DNA from 2 places in the Halopseudomonas sp. genome. Region 2 is predicted to be linked to the other one. Evidence: riboswitches for the same ligand, from Rfam matches in the RefSeq annotation. Region 2 holds a riboswitch; the other holds the start of a gene.

Region 1 (6,891 bases), on a different contig from region 2:
TGACGACCGCCAGCGCATCGCCGCAGCCGAGCAGCTCTTTGCCGTCCTCAAACAGGTTCCGGGAGCAGTAGACGTGCGCCACGATATCGACCTCGGCGTGCCCACGGTCAAGATTGAGGTAGATGATGCTCAGGCGCAGCGCTTTGGTCTCAGCCGCGCAGACGTTGCCCAGGCGCTGTTCCGTCAGAGCCTGGGAACGACGGTTGAGCAGTATCGTCAGGAGCTGGACCCGATCCCGATCCTGCTGCGCACCCACGAGGGCAGCCAGCAGTCTCTGCAGCGTCTGTTGTCAGCGAGCGTATTCAATGCTGAGGGGCAGGCGGTGCCGTTGACTGCAGTAGCTCGGGTGGTGCCAGCCTGGCAGCCGGCGAGCATTCGTCAGCGCGATGGCGTGCGCGTGCTCACCGTTACCGCGGGGCTTGAGCGGGGCTACAGCTTCAGTCAGGTGTTGGGCGGCTTACAGGCGCGGCTGGCGGATGCGGCGCTGCCTGAAGGCACCCGGATGGAAATCGGCGGTGACAGCGAAGGTTCCGGCGACGCCAACCGTGCGCTGTTTACGACCGCACCGATCGGCATCCTGTTGTTGCTGTTCTTCCTGCTGCTGCAGTTCAATTCGTTCAAGCGCCTTAGCATTGTGATGTTGACGGTGCCTTTGGCCAGCGCCGGCGTGTTGCCGGGGTTGGTGTTCTCCGGCGTGCCGTTTGGTTTCCAGTCGCTGCTCGGGGTGATTGCCCTGGTCGGCATTGTGGTTAACAACGCGATTGTGCTGATCGATGTGGTGGATCAGGGATTGGCGCAGGGCAGGACCATCGATCAGGCGGTCTCGGATGCGGTGATGCGTCGAACTCGGCCGATTCTGTTGACCACCGCCACGACCATCGCCGGGTTGCTGCCACTGGCATTCTCAAGTTCGACACTCTGGCCGCCGATGGCCTGGGCGATTATTTCCGGGTTGCTGGCGTCTACCGTACTGACCTTGTTGGTGGTGCCGGCGGTCTGTCGGCTGTGGTTGCAGCCGGCGGCAGTGACTGCTGAAAAAGGGGCAGTGCAGATGAACTGAGGGCTGCACGGACGTGCTGAAGAAATTTTCAATAAATCTTCTGCAAGTGCTTGACTCGGTTGGTGGAATCTATAAAATGCGCGCCAGTTCCGACGGACAAGTTGATCGACTTCAAGGCGATTTACAGAGTCCAACAGAACGATGCGCAGCGGTAGTTCAGTTGGTTAGAATACCGGCCTGTCACGCCGGGGGTCGCGGGTTCGAGTCCCGTCCGCTGCGCCATTATTCAAGAAGCCCCAGTTCGCAAGAACTGGGGTTTTTTTGTGCCTGTTTTTCGCTGCATTTCGCGACGGCTACCCGAGGTGCTGCGGATCAATCGGCTCACCGTTCCAGGCGCCCAATCTGCCGCGAATATCCTCAAACATGGCGTCGTACTCGTGGTGCGTCGCCAGCGACATGAATTCCGGTGTCAGCACGCCGTGCCGGCGCAGAATGTGATCCACATTACTGGCGAAGTTGAACGCGGTGTCGCGCGGTAGCGAAAAGGTTTCGCGAACCTCGTTATCGTTGACCTTGCCCTCGACTGTGAAATCGACGGTCTTGCCTTGGCCTTCTATGTCGTAGCGAATGTCGATGCTGAATCCGGTGTCGCTCGGCAACAGACGCATGCGACTGATATGCAGGTGGCCGGGTTCGAACATGTCATCCTCCCGTGAACGGTGTGAGCTATCTCATTGGTTATAGGCCGATTTTGCTCTGATGTGAACCGGCCCGCTGGCACAACTCTTGCTCTGGACGGGTAGATCAATCGCGACGGAGAACCCCCATGTCATCAGCGCTCGACTTCATGCTGGCAGCGCGGCGCAGCGAAATGCAGGGCCTGCAGGCCCTGTCGCTGACCTGTGCGCTGGTTACCGAGGTGAGCCGCCTGGTGCATGCGCTGCAGCGTGAACGTGGTTACTCCAATTTCTGCTTGGGCGGTGAGGCCGAAAGCCATCGTGATTCGCTGGATGCGCTCAGTCAGGCGGCCGCCGAGCAGGAGCTGCTGGTCCGCAACGCCTTCGAGCAGATTCACCCGGAAACCAGCGTCGGGGCCGATAAGGCCCGTCTGTTCACGCGTATTGCTTATGTATTGCATAGCCTGGACGGCCTTCCCGGCCTGCGTGAGCGCGTGCGCGCCGAGTCGCTGTCGGCGGCTGAAGCCACGCGGCTGTTTTCTCGGCAGATCGCGGGATTGCTGGCCGTGGTGTTCGATGCGGCTGATACGGCGGTCGACCCGCGGGTAACGCGTGCGCTGGTGGCGCTGTTCAACTTCATGCAGGGCAAGGAGCTGGCCGGGCAGGAGCGCGCGACGGGCGTTGCGGGGTTCATGGCTGGTTATTTCGATCCGGCAGTTCAGGGCAAGCTGCGGTTTCTGCAGGACGGCCAGGTGCGGTGCTTTGAAAGCTTTCAGGAGGCGGCAGACGCGCAGTCCCTGGTGCTCTGGCAGGCGCTGTGCGCGGATGAGCTGATCGAGCAGATTGCTCGCCTGCGGCAGATGACCGAGCGCACCAGCGCTGAACAGCGGGTGCAAGGCGCGCTGGGGGATGTCTGGTTCGAATTGACCACTCAGCGCATCGACGCCATGAAGCGCATCGAAGATCAGTTGGCAGATCATCTGCAGCAGCTGTGTGCCGAGAAAACAGCGCAGGCACAGGCTGATCTCGACAACCAGCGCCGGTTGATACGCCAGCTGGATAAGCTGGATGACGGCAGTGCCGATCCCGCCGTGAAGCTCTACAACGTGCAGGCAACGGATTTCCAGAGCCTGCCAAGCGAGGCGCCCGGCGGGCAGGTCAACCGTTCGCTGCTGGATCTGCTGCACGAGCAGACCGCGCGCCTGCAGCAATTGCAGGACGAGCTGGAGGACGCCCGCCAGACGCTCAACGAGCGCAAGCTGATTGAGCGGGCCAAGGGGCTGTTGATGAAGCAGCACGGGCTGAACGAGCAAGATGCCTACCGCGCCCTGCAGAATGCGGCGATGGAGCGCAATCAGCGGCTAGCCGAGGTGGCCCGCACAGTGCTGAACTACAACGAGATGATCAAGGGTACCGGTAGCAAATCCGGTTGATAGATGTGAGTCGTGCACCTCGGTGGTGCGGTTCGCGCATCACTATGGTGCGATTTGTTTCATGGGTAAGGCAGTTGACACGACCGAGGTCGGTCACTACTCTCTGCCTCGCTTCAGGTTCCCTCCAATCCGAGGAGGGTGAAACTGGGAAGCCGGTGCGTCTGCCAGAGCAGACAATTCCGGCGCTGCCCCCGCAACGGTAAGCGACGTCCGCCAACATGGCGAGACACCTGAAATACGCCACTGTGCTGAATGCATGGGAAGGCTCAGGTAGTCGGACTCACGTCCAGTCGCAAGCCCGGAGACCGGCCTGATGCTATTCACGACAGTGCGGTGGGCGCTGTAGGTGTACGGCGTCCTTCCTTTTGTGCATGCCGTGTTCCTGCCGCTCCAGCCTGTCCCGATCAGACAATGTCGTACGGGTCGGTACGACGGAGCAGCCAAGCAGCATGACTATCTTTGCGCGCGCCCCTCTGGCGCTGGGCCTTATTGGCCTTTCTTCCCTTTCTTTCGCCAGCACCCTGGATCTCGGCAGTGATGTCGTCACCGCCACTCGCACCAGCCAGGCCAGCAGTATTGCCGCCACGACCGTTTTCGAGCGGACCGATATCGAGCGGTTGCAGGTCAACACCGCTGAAGAGCTGTTGCGCCGGGCGACCGGGGTCAACCTGATCAACAACGGCGGACCGGGCAAGAGCACCTCGCTGCAGATTCGCGGCAGCAACGACAAACACGTACTGGTGATGATCGACGGTGTTCGCGTCGGCTCCGCGACTTCGGGGGTGGCGGCGCTACAGAATCTGCCGGTTGAGCAGATTGAACGGATCGAGATTGTCCGTGGCCCGCGCTCAAGCCTGTACGGCTCCGAAGCCATTGGTGGCGTAGTGCAAATCTTTACCCGCAAGGGCGGTGACGGCCTGACTCCGTACTTCTCGACCACCGTCGGCAGTCGCCAGCATCGCGCCGGTACTGCGGGTGTGTCCGGTGGGGATGACAACGCCTGGTTCAACCTGGGCGTCAGCAGTCTGGATACCGAAGGCTATGATGCGCGCCCGTCGCGGGAAGTGGACCACGACGGCTACCGCGAGCTGTCGGCCAGCCTGTCCGGCGGCTATCGGTTTGCCAACGGTTTGTTGCTTGATGCCAACCTGCTGCAGGTCGAGTCGCACAACGACTATGACTCCGGCAACAAGGCCAATGCCGACAGCGTGCTCAAGGCCTACGGCGCGCGCGCGCGATTTGCGCCACTGTCGTTCTGGGATGTAACGCTGCAGGCCGGTCGCAGTGAAGATCAGAACGAGAACTTCAAGGGCAGCACATTTGATTCCCGCTACGACACCCGCCGCGATACCGCCAGCTGGCAGAACGATTTTGCCCTTAGCGAGAAGCAGCTGCTGACCGTCGGCTATGACTGGCAGCAGGATAGCGTCAGCAGCAGCGTCGATTACCCCGAAGACAGCCGCTATAACCACGGCCTGTTTGCCCAGTATCTGCTGCACGCTGGCCGTCACGAATGGCAGTTGGGTCTGCGTCACGACGACAACGAAGCCTACGGCGAGCACACCACTGGCAGCGTTGGCTATGGCTACGCGCTGACCGACAGCATCAGCCTGACATCCAGCTACGGCACCGCGTTCAGCGCGCCGACCTTCAACCAGTTGTACTTCCCGGGTTACGGCAATCCGGATATCCAGGCCGAAACCTCGCGCAACATCGAAGTCGGCCTGCGCGGTCAGCACCGCTGGGGCAGCTGGTCGGCCAATGCCTTCCGCAATGACGTCGACGACATGATTGCCAGCGTCCGGGTGGGCGGTGTGTCGATGGCCGAAAACGTCGACAAGGCCCGTATCACCGGTCTGGAACTGGAAGTCTTGACCCAACAACTGGGCTGGAACTGGCTGGCCAACTTGACCCTGCAGGATCCGGAGAACCGTTCCAGCAGCGCCAATGATGACCTGCTGCTGCGCCGCGTACCGGAGCAAATTTTCAATCTGGATGTGGACCGCCGCTTCGGCCGCATCGGCCTGGGCGCAAGCGTTCATGCTGAGGGGCGCCGTTGGGACAACGCCACCAATACCAATGACCTGCATGGCTACAACACCGTTGAATTGCGCGCCGAGTATTGGCTGAGCCATGCCTGGCGAGTGCAGGCGCGGGTCAGCAACCTGTTCGACAACGAGTATGAAACCGCCGCGACCTACACGCAGCCGGGCCGGGCAGGGTATCTGACTCTGCGCTACCAGCCGCTGTAATTGCTTCGTTTGACTGGCGTCACCGCTTTGCGGTGGCGTCGCGAATAAAAAGCCGGGCTCTGCCCGGCACTGACGTTTGTAAAAACCGCAAAGGAGAAAGGCTGTGCTGAAAACCTCGAAAAATACCCAATTGGTGGTGGGGGCGCTGCTGCTGGCGCTCTTGATCATGACCCGTGGTAGCCACTTCCCGCAGCTCAACCTGCCAAGCGCCTCCTGGGCGGTGTTCTTTCTGGTCGGTGTGTTTCTGCGTCCGCTCTGGGCGTATCCGCTGTTCTTTGCCGCGGCTGCTGTCGTGGATGTGATGACGGTCGGCTGGGTGAATGCCGGTCACCACTGCATGACCATCGCCTATTGGGCGCTGCTGCCCGGCTACGCCGCGTTGTGGTTCGGTGGCCGTCTGTACGCCGGCTGGCACCGTGAGCAGGCGTCTTCGCTGCTGGTTCTGGTGCCGACCGTGGCCATCAGTGCGCTGGTTTGCCAGGTCTTCACCAGTGGTGGTTTCTACTGGTTCTCCGGCCGTTATGCCGAGCCGACCTTCGCTGGCATGCTCGAGCGCCTGGCGCATTACTACCCGTCCTACCTGAGCACTATGGCTGCTTACGTTGCTGTCGCCGCCGTGCTCTACGTGGGCGTGCGCAGCGCCGCTGCGCTGCTGGGCCATTCGAGCCAGCGCGCATGAGTGAGTCTGCCGAACGGGATCAGCGCCACCGCGAGCGCATGCAGCGCAAGAAGGAAGTGGTCGATCAGAAGATCGCCCAGGCACCTGATGAGCGCGGTGTGCTGCTGGTGCTGACCGGCAACGGCAAGGGCAAGAGTAGCTCCGGTTTCGGCATGGCCGCGCGGGCGCTGGGGCATGGTCTGCGGGTGGGTATCGTGCAGTTCATCAAGGGCGCACGCAGCACCGGCGAGGAAACCTTCTTCCGGCGCTTTCCCGATGAGGTGCGCTACCACGTGATGGGTGCCGGTTTCACTTGGGAAACCCAGGACCGGCAGGACGACATCGCCAAGGCCGAGGCGGCCTGGGCGGTGGCGGTCGAACTGATGCGTGACCCGGACGTTGCCCTGGTGTTGCTGGACGAACTGAACATTGCCCTGAAGTATGGCTACCTGCAGCTCGATCAGGTGATTGCCGATATTCAGGCGCGCCCGGCACATCAGCACGTGGTAGTCACCGGCCGCGGAGCGCCGCCGGCGCTGGTCGAGGCGGCCGACACGGTGACCGACATGGGCATGACCAAACACGCCTTCAAGGCGGGTATTAAAGCGCAGAAAGGGGTGGAGTTTTGAACGCGCGCATGTGCCCGGCGATGTTGATCGCCGCACCGGCTTCCGGGCAGGGCAAGACCACGGTAACGGCCGCACTGGCGCGGCTGCACAGCCGTCAGGGCCGTAAGGTGCGAGTATTCAAATGCGGCCCGGATTTTCTCGATCCGATGATTCTGCAGGCCGCCAGCGGTGCACCGGTGTATCAGCTGGATCTGTGGATGGTCGGTTTGGAACAGTCTCGTCGGCTGCTCTGGGAGGCTGCC
Region 2 (6,891 bases):
TAGCTACCATCGCTACGGCGCATCCGGTACTCGTGACGAATCCACGGCGAGCCGCCATGCAGGTGCTGCTGGATCGCCGCCTGCAGATCGGCCTGGTCGTCCGGATGCACACGTTCAAACCAGTGCATCGAACGCTGCCCGACCTGTGCCGGCGTCAACCCGAGCATGCTTGCCCAGCGCTCGGAGACATACAGTTGATCCTGCTGCAGATCCCAGTCCCAAATACCGTCATTGGCGCCACGCAAGGCGTGGGCATAACGCGCTTCGCTGGCCTCCAGCGCCCGGTGTTCCGCGTCGATGTAGGCGTCTGCGGCCAGGCTCATGTCGAAGAAGACGATTTTCAGCAGGCTGTCGAAGTCGGCCAGACGCGACTGCTGCTCAACGCTCAGACCATCAAACCAGCCGCGCAGCATATGGCTCAGATACAGGCGATAGGCGCCCAGATACCATTTCAGCTCCACACCCACCTTCTCGTGAATGTGGCCGATGCGCACCCGCTCCTCGAGGTAGCTCTGGTCAATTTCGCCGCTGAACAAGCGACCGTAGTAGCCCCGCTGGCTGTGTTTCAGGCGGTCTACCAGACCCTCGCCGCGCAGAATGGCGCGGGTTTCCGGGTACTGCCCAAGACGCTGGTAAAGCGCCTCAACGAAGTCATTGCTGGCCTGCTCACCAAAGTGAGCAATGCGCCTCAGGCGTTCACCATCGGCGGCACTCCAGTCAAGAAAGTGCAGACGTTGCTGCAAGCCGTCTGCATCGAGGCCAAGTTTGTCGAATACCGGTTTAAGCACAGGCATTACGTCCATGTTCGTGAAAGACAGCTCGCGATACGGCCGTCGTTTGTTGTAATTCAGCTTTTTCCAGGCAACAAAAAAGGCGCCAACCTCGCGAGTGGTGAAACTCGAGAGGTTGGCGCCTTGTCTTTCAGGCCCTTGCGTCCTGACCGGCAAAGCCGCTTCTGTAATAGGGGATCAAGCTACCCTAGAGCGGCTGGTCTGACAAGCTTTGCAATAACGCATTCAGGCGATAGCGCAGCGCAGCCAATTGGCGAGAACGGAACGCATGGCGGGTCTGCTCCAAAGTCGCAATCGCGTCTTCCAAAGCAAGTAGCACGCGGCTCGGATCATTCAGCTGCTCGGGTGCGAGCCAGCGGCACAGCGGCGCGTCACTGCAGTCGCGTGGCTCGCAGATCAGCTCACAGTCAACGCCAGCCTGCTCCAAGGCGCGGGTAATGAGGTCGCATTGCTCGGCCGCAGCAGCAACAACAACTTTCGGTGCGTCGGTCATGGCAAAAAAGGACGATGTAAATTTGATGGCACATTGTAACCTTTCGCTGCCCACAGCCAATCCACCGACACCCACTATCACCACTTTGGCTGATCTGAATCAATGCCGCTGCCCGTCTGCGCAGTGATTGCGCCAATTGACCCGCCTCTGCCCCTTGGGTAATGTTCTGCCGTTTGAACCACCCCGGATGAGGTATCGCATGGCCCGGAAGAAAACCGCCGTAGACTTCGAGCAGTCACTGGGCTCGCTGCAGGCACTGGTAGAGCGGCTGGAAAGCGCAGACCTCAGTCTGGAAGAGTCTCTCAGCGCCTTTGAACAAGGCGTGGCCCTGACCCGTGAGTGCCAGCAGGCGCTCGCGCAGGCAGAGCAAAAGGTCCAACAGTTGATCGAAAGCAACGGCGAACTGCGTACCGAACCCTTTGACGGCACCGACGAATGAGCGCGTTCGGCCACTATCTTGAGCAGTGCCAGCAACGCATCAACGCCTTTCTGCGCAGTCAACTGGATACCCCGCAACCCCGCCTTGAACGCCTCTACAGCGCCATGCGCTACAGCGTGGTGATCGGCGGCAAGCGCATGCGCCCGCTCTTGGCCTATGCCAGCTGCGAGGCCGCCGGCGGCGAACAGGCGCAGGCTGATCACGCCGCGGCTGCGGTCGAGCTGATTCACGCCTACTCACTGATTCACGACGACCTGCCGGCGATGGATAACGACGATCTGCGCCGCGGCCAGCCAACCTGTCACCGCGCCTTTGACGAGGCCACGGCGATCCTCGCCGGCGACGGCCTGCAGGCGCTGGCCTTTGAACTGCTTGCCTCCGCACCGCAGTGGCAAGCCGAAACCCGCCTGCAGATGGTCCAGTTGCTCGGCCGCGCCGCCGGGCCGCAGGGCATGGTTGGTGGCCAGGCGATTGATCTGGGCGCGGTCGGCGAGAAACTCGACCAGGCCACCCTGGAAAACATGCATCGGCACAAGACTGGCGCGCTGATCCGCGCCAGCGTGCAGCTCGGCGCGCTGGCCAGCGAACGCGTCGACGCCGAGCAGCTTGCTGCGCTGGGGCGCTATGCCGACCATGTCGGGCTGGCCTTTCAGGTGCAAGACGACATCCTCGACATCGAGAGCGATACCAGTGTGCTCGGCAAACAGCAGGGCGCCGATCTGGCCCGCGACAAACCGACCTACCCCGCGCTGCTCGGGCTGGACGGTGCACATCGACTGGCCGCCGAGCTGCGTGATCAGGCGCTGGCCGCGGTGGCCGGCTTCGGCCCCACCGCAAAGCGCCTGCGCCAGCTGGCTGACTACACGGTCCAGCGCCGCTTCTGAGATGCCCCTGCGCGCAGTTGGGCTATTGCCCGGCATCGGTTAAACTGCGCGCTTGTTTTCCCGCCACAGACGATGGCCCCCAGAGCTCTGTTTGATGCCCAGCACTTTCGACGAAATTCCGCTCCATCGCCCTAGCACGCCGCTGCTGGACCGCCTTGACGACACCGAAGCACTGCGTGCGCTGGACGAAAGCCAGCTGCCCGAGCTGGCCGATGAGCTGCGTTCATTCCTGCTCTGGAGCGTCAGCCAGACCGGTGGTCACTTCGGTGCCGGGCTGGGCGTCATCGAGCTGACCATCGCCCTGCACTACGTCTACCACACCCCGGACGATCGTCTGCTGTGGGACGTTGGCCATCAGGCCTATCCGCACAAGATTCTCACTGGCCGCCGCGAGCAGATGGCCAGCCTGCGTCAGAAGGATGGCCTGGCGGCCTTCCCGCGGCGCAGCGAAAGTCCGTACGACACCTTTGGCGTTGGCCACTCCAGCACCTCGATCAGCGCCGGCCTGGGCATGGCTATCGCTGCCGGGCTGCAGGGTCTGGATCGCCGCACAGTGGCGGTGATCGGTGACGGCGCGCTGACTGCCGGTATGGCTTTCGAGGCGCTGAACCACGCGTCCGATGTGGAAGCCAACATGCTGGTGGTGCTGAACGACAACGACATGTCGATCTCGCGCAATGTCGGTGGCCTGTCAAACTATCTGGCCAAGATTCTCTCCAGCCGCACCTACTCGCACATGCGCGAAGGCAGCAAAAAGGTCCTGTCGAAGATTCCGCCGGCCTGGGAGCTCGCTCGCAAGACCGAAGAGCACGCCAAGGGCATGCTGGTGCCCGGCACCCTGTTCGAGGAACTGGGCTGGAATTACATCGGCCCGATCGACGGCCACGACCTGCCGACGCTGGTGCGTACCCTGAAGAACATGCGTGAGCTCAAGGGCCCGCAGTTCCTCCACGTGATCACCAAGAAGGGCAAGGGCTTCTCGCCAGCCGAGGCCGACCCGATCGGCTACCACGCGATCACCAAGCTGGAACCCAAGGCCCCGAGCAACGGAGCCAGCAAACCGAAATTCTCCAACATCTTCGGCCAGTGGCTGTGCGACATGGCCGAGCAGGACGAGCGCTTGATCGGCATTACCCCGGCGATGAAGGAAGGCTCCGACCTGATCGCCTTTGCCGAGCGCTTCCCCAAGCGCTACTTCGACGTCGCGATCGCCGAGCAGCACGCGGTCACCCTCGCCGCCGGCATGGCCTGCGAAGGCGCCAAACCGGTGGTTGCGATCTACTCGACCTTCCTGCAGCGCGGTTACGATCAGCTGATCCACGACGTTGCCGTGCAGAATCTGGACGTGCTGTTCGCCATCGACCGCGCTGGTCTGGTCGGTGAAGACGGCCCGACACACGCAGGCAGCTTTGACCTGTCGTACCTGCGCTGTCTGCCGAACATGCTGATCATGGCGCCGGCCGACGAGAACGAAACCCGCCAGATGCTGACCACCGGCTTCCTGCACGAAGGCCCCGCCGCCGTGCGCTATCCGCGTGGTACCGGCCCAGGCGTGCCGATTGATCCGGCGCTGGAACCGCTGCCGATCGGCAAGGGCGCGATTACCCGCCAAGGTGAGCAGGTCGCCATTCTCTGTTTCGGCACCCTGCACCAGCAGGCCCTCAAGGCCGCCGAGGCACTCAACGCGACCGTTGCCAACATGCGCTTCGTCAAACCGCTCGACACCCAGCTGATCGCCGAGCTGAGCGCCAGCCATCAATTGCTGGTCACCGTCGAGGAGAACGCGGTAATGGGCGGTGCTGGCAGCGCGGTCAACGAGTGGCTGCTGGCGGAAGGCATCAGCCTGCCAGTGCTCAACCTCGGCCTGCCCGACATTTACGTCGAGCACGCCAAGCCGGCAGAAATGCTCGCAGAGTGCGGCCTTGACGCCGCCGGCATCGAAGCCGCGATCCGCGCCCGCCTCGACCGCTTGTAAGAGCCTGCCCCGGCAGGCTTGACCCACCCGTCCGAAAGCCCTAGAGTCCGCCCCACTTCCAGTCGCCTGGGTGCCCGAGGCTGCATTGCAGCCTGGGTGAAACGGGAAGTCGGTGAAAACCCGACACTGCCCCCGCAACGGTAAGGAATCGCAGGCCAGCCCTGCCAGCATCATCGACAACGCCACTGTGCTCTGCATGGGAAGGTGATGATGCTCTGATTCCGAGTCCGGAGACCGGCCCAGCGCGAGTACAGCCACGGCACCGCCGTGCCCGCTGTCTGCTGAGGTGTCGCGGAGGGCGTCACCGGTCAGCGTGCTGACGACAATCCGTGGCCAGCCTCCTGACTCCCCGCCCTCCTCAAAAGCCGAACTTTTGAGGAACCCTATGTACAAGTCACTGCTGATCATCCCGGGCCTGCTGGCCTGCGCCGTTGCTCAGGCGAACGATGCGCTGTCGCTACCCGACAGCATCATCACCGCTTCCCGTCAGGTTGAAGAGCGCGCAGAAACCAGCGCAGCCAACACCGTCTTTACCCGCGACGACATAGATCGTCTGCAGCCGCAGGACCTGCCTGATTTGTTGACCCGAGTTCCCGGCCTGCACATCTCCCGCAGCGGAGGCATCGGCTCACTGACCAGTATCTTCCTGCGCGGTACCTCCAGCGCCCAGACATTGGTACTGGTCGATGGTCAGCGTATCGCCGGCGCCTCCGCGGGGTTGAGCAGCCTCGAGTACATGCAGATTGATCAGGTCGAGCGGGTCGAAGTAGTCCGTGGCGGCCGCTCGGCGCTGTACGGCTCCGACGCCATCGGTGGCGTAATCCAGATATTCACCCGGCGCGGCGACGGTCAGGGCCTGAACCCGCGGGTGGCGATTGCCGCTGGCAGCCATGGCACTTGGCGCCGCAGCGCCGGTCTGTCCGGCGGTGACGAGCGCACCCACTTCAACCTGAGCGCAGCGCTCGACGAAGTAGACGGCTTCGAGCGCACCACACTGGCGGGCTCCGACGATAGCGCCTACCGCAACAAGAGCGCCAGCCTTAGCCTCAGCCACCAACTGACCGGCAGCGTCGAAGTCGGCATCAGCGGCATGCATCAGGAAGGCAAGAGCGAGTACGACTACAACCTCTCGCCAGCCGCCTTCGCCTACACCGACTTCAGCGTCTCGACCGCCCAGACCTACCTGCAAGTGCAGGCAAACGACGTCTGGCGCAGCCGTCTGGAAGCAGGTCACAGCGAAGATCGCCAGACCGGCTTTGACCCCTACGGCGGCTCGGTATTCAACACCTATCGTGACCAGCTCAACTGGTTGAACTACCTCACGTTGGGGGGTGGTCACCAACTAACCGGCGGCCTGGAATGGTACAAGGACACCCTGCACAGCTCGAACGAGTTCACCGAGACGTCGCGCAGCAACAAGGCCGCATTCATTCAGCATCAGTTCGACAGCGAACACTTCGGCACCGAGCTTGGTTTACGTCATGATGACAACCAGCAGTTCGGCAGCAACAATAGCTGGAACGCCGCATTGACCCTGCACGTCAATAAGGACAACGACCTCATCCTGTCCTACAGCGAAGCTTTCCGTGCGCCGACCTTTAACGACCTCTACTATCCCGACGATTGCTTTCCGGGCTTCGGCTGCACCATCTACGCCGACCCCAACCTGAAACCGGAGACGGCAAAAAGCTATGAAGCCCAATGGCGCAGCCAGTTAAGCGACAGCGCCCGGCTTGAGCTGTCGATCTATAGCATCAATCTGAAGGACGCCATCGTCACCAACTCGGCGCTGGACGGCAATCAGGCTGGCAGCCCGAACCCGTTCCAGATGACCAATATCGACGCCGCCCGTATCAACGGTTTTGAGGCGGTCTACAGTCAGCAACTGCTGGACTGGCAGGGCACTGTTGCCTACAGCCTGGTTGACGCCCGTAACCGCAGCGGCGGTGGCGCCGACGGTAACCGCTTGGCACGTCGACCGAAGAACAGCCTGAGTGTTGATCTGGACCGCCAATTTGGCGACTGGTCGGTCGGTGCTGGCTGGCAGCTGGTCTCCGACAGCTACAACGATCTGGCCAACAGCCGGGAAATCCCGGGCTACGGCGTGGTCGACCTGCGCAGCACTTGGCAGGCCAGCGATAGTCTGCGCTTTAACCTGAGTGTGAAGAACCTGCTGGATCGCGACTACTATACCGCCGGCGGAAGTGCCTACGATGCAGGCTTCAACCAGGTGCCCTTCCGTTACGAAGAAGGCGGCCGCACGCTTCTACTGGGCGCGACGTGGGCCCCTCAGCTGTAAGCTGCTGCAT

The links. Region 2 has a riboswitch for cobalamin ahead of AAFM31_RS15495 (TonB-dependent receptor domain-containing protein). Riboswitches for the same ligand answer to the same signal wherever they lie in the genome.
Region 1: linked by a shared signal. The riboswitch ahead of btuB (TonB-dependent vitamin B12 receptor) and the one ahead of AAFM31_RS15495 (TonB-dependent receptor domain-containing protein) in region 2 are both predicted to bind cobalamin.

What each region holds. Positions count from the first base shown of each region.
Region 1 covers NZ_JAYPMU010000002.1:39,132-46,022, forward strand. Annotated here, with positions in the region: gene AAFM31_RS01745 (efflux RND transporter permease subunit) at 1-1,060, shown strand, start outside; tRNA gene AAFM31_RS01750 (tRNA-Asp) at 1,206-1,282, shown strand; gene AAFM31_RS01755 (DUF5064 family protein) at 1,354-1,701, opposite strand; gene AAFM31_RS01760 (nitrate- and nitrite sensing domain-containing protein) at 1,827-3,110, shown strand; cobalamin riboswitch at 3,209-3,439, shown strand; gene btuB (TonB-dependent vitamin B12 receptor) at 3,560-5,362, shown strand; gene AAFM31_RS01770 (hypothetical protein) at 5,529-6,041, shown strand; gene cobO (cob(I)yrinic acid a,c-diamide adenosyltransferase) at 6,038-6,649, shown strand; gene AAFM31_RS01780 (cobyrinate a,c-diamide synthase) at 6,658-6,891, shown strand, end outside.
Region 2 covers NZ_JAYPMU010000026.1:16,671-23,561, forward strand. Annotated here, with positions in the region: gene AAFM31_RS15470 (EAL domain-containing protein) at 1-794, opposite strand, end outside; gene AAFM31_RS15475 (hypothetical protein) at 979-1,284, opposite strand; gene AAFM31_RS15480 (exodeoxyribonuclease VII small subunit) at 1,484-1,723, shown strand; gene AAFM31_RS15485 (farnesyl diphosphate synthase) at 1,720-2,607, shown strand; gene dxs (1-deoxy-D-xylulose-5-phosphate synthase) at 2,702-4,582, shown strand; cobalamin riboswitch at 4,634-4,840, shown strand; gene AAFM31_RS15495 (TonB-dependent receptor domain-containing protein) at 4,968-6,881, shown strand.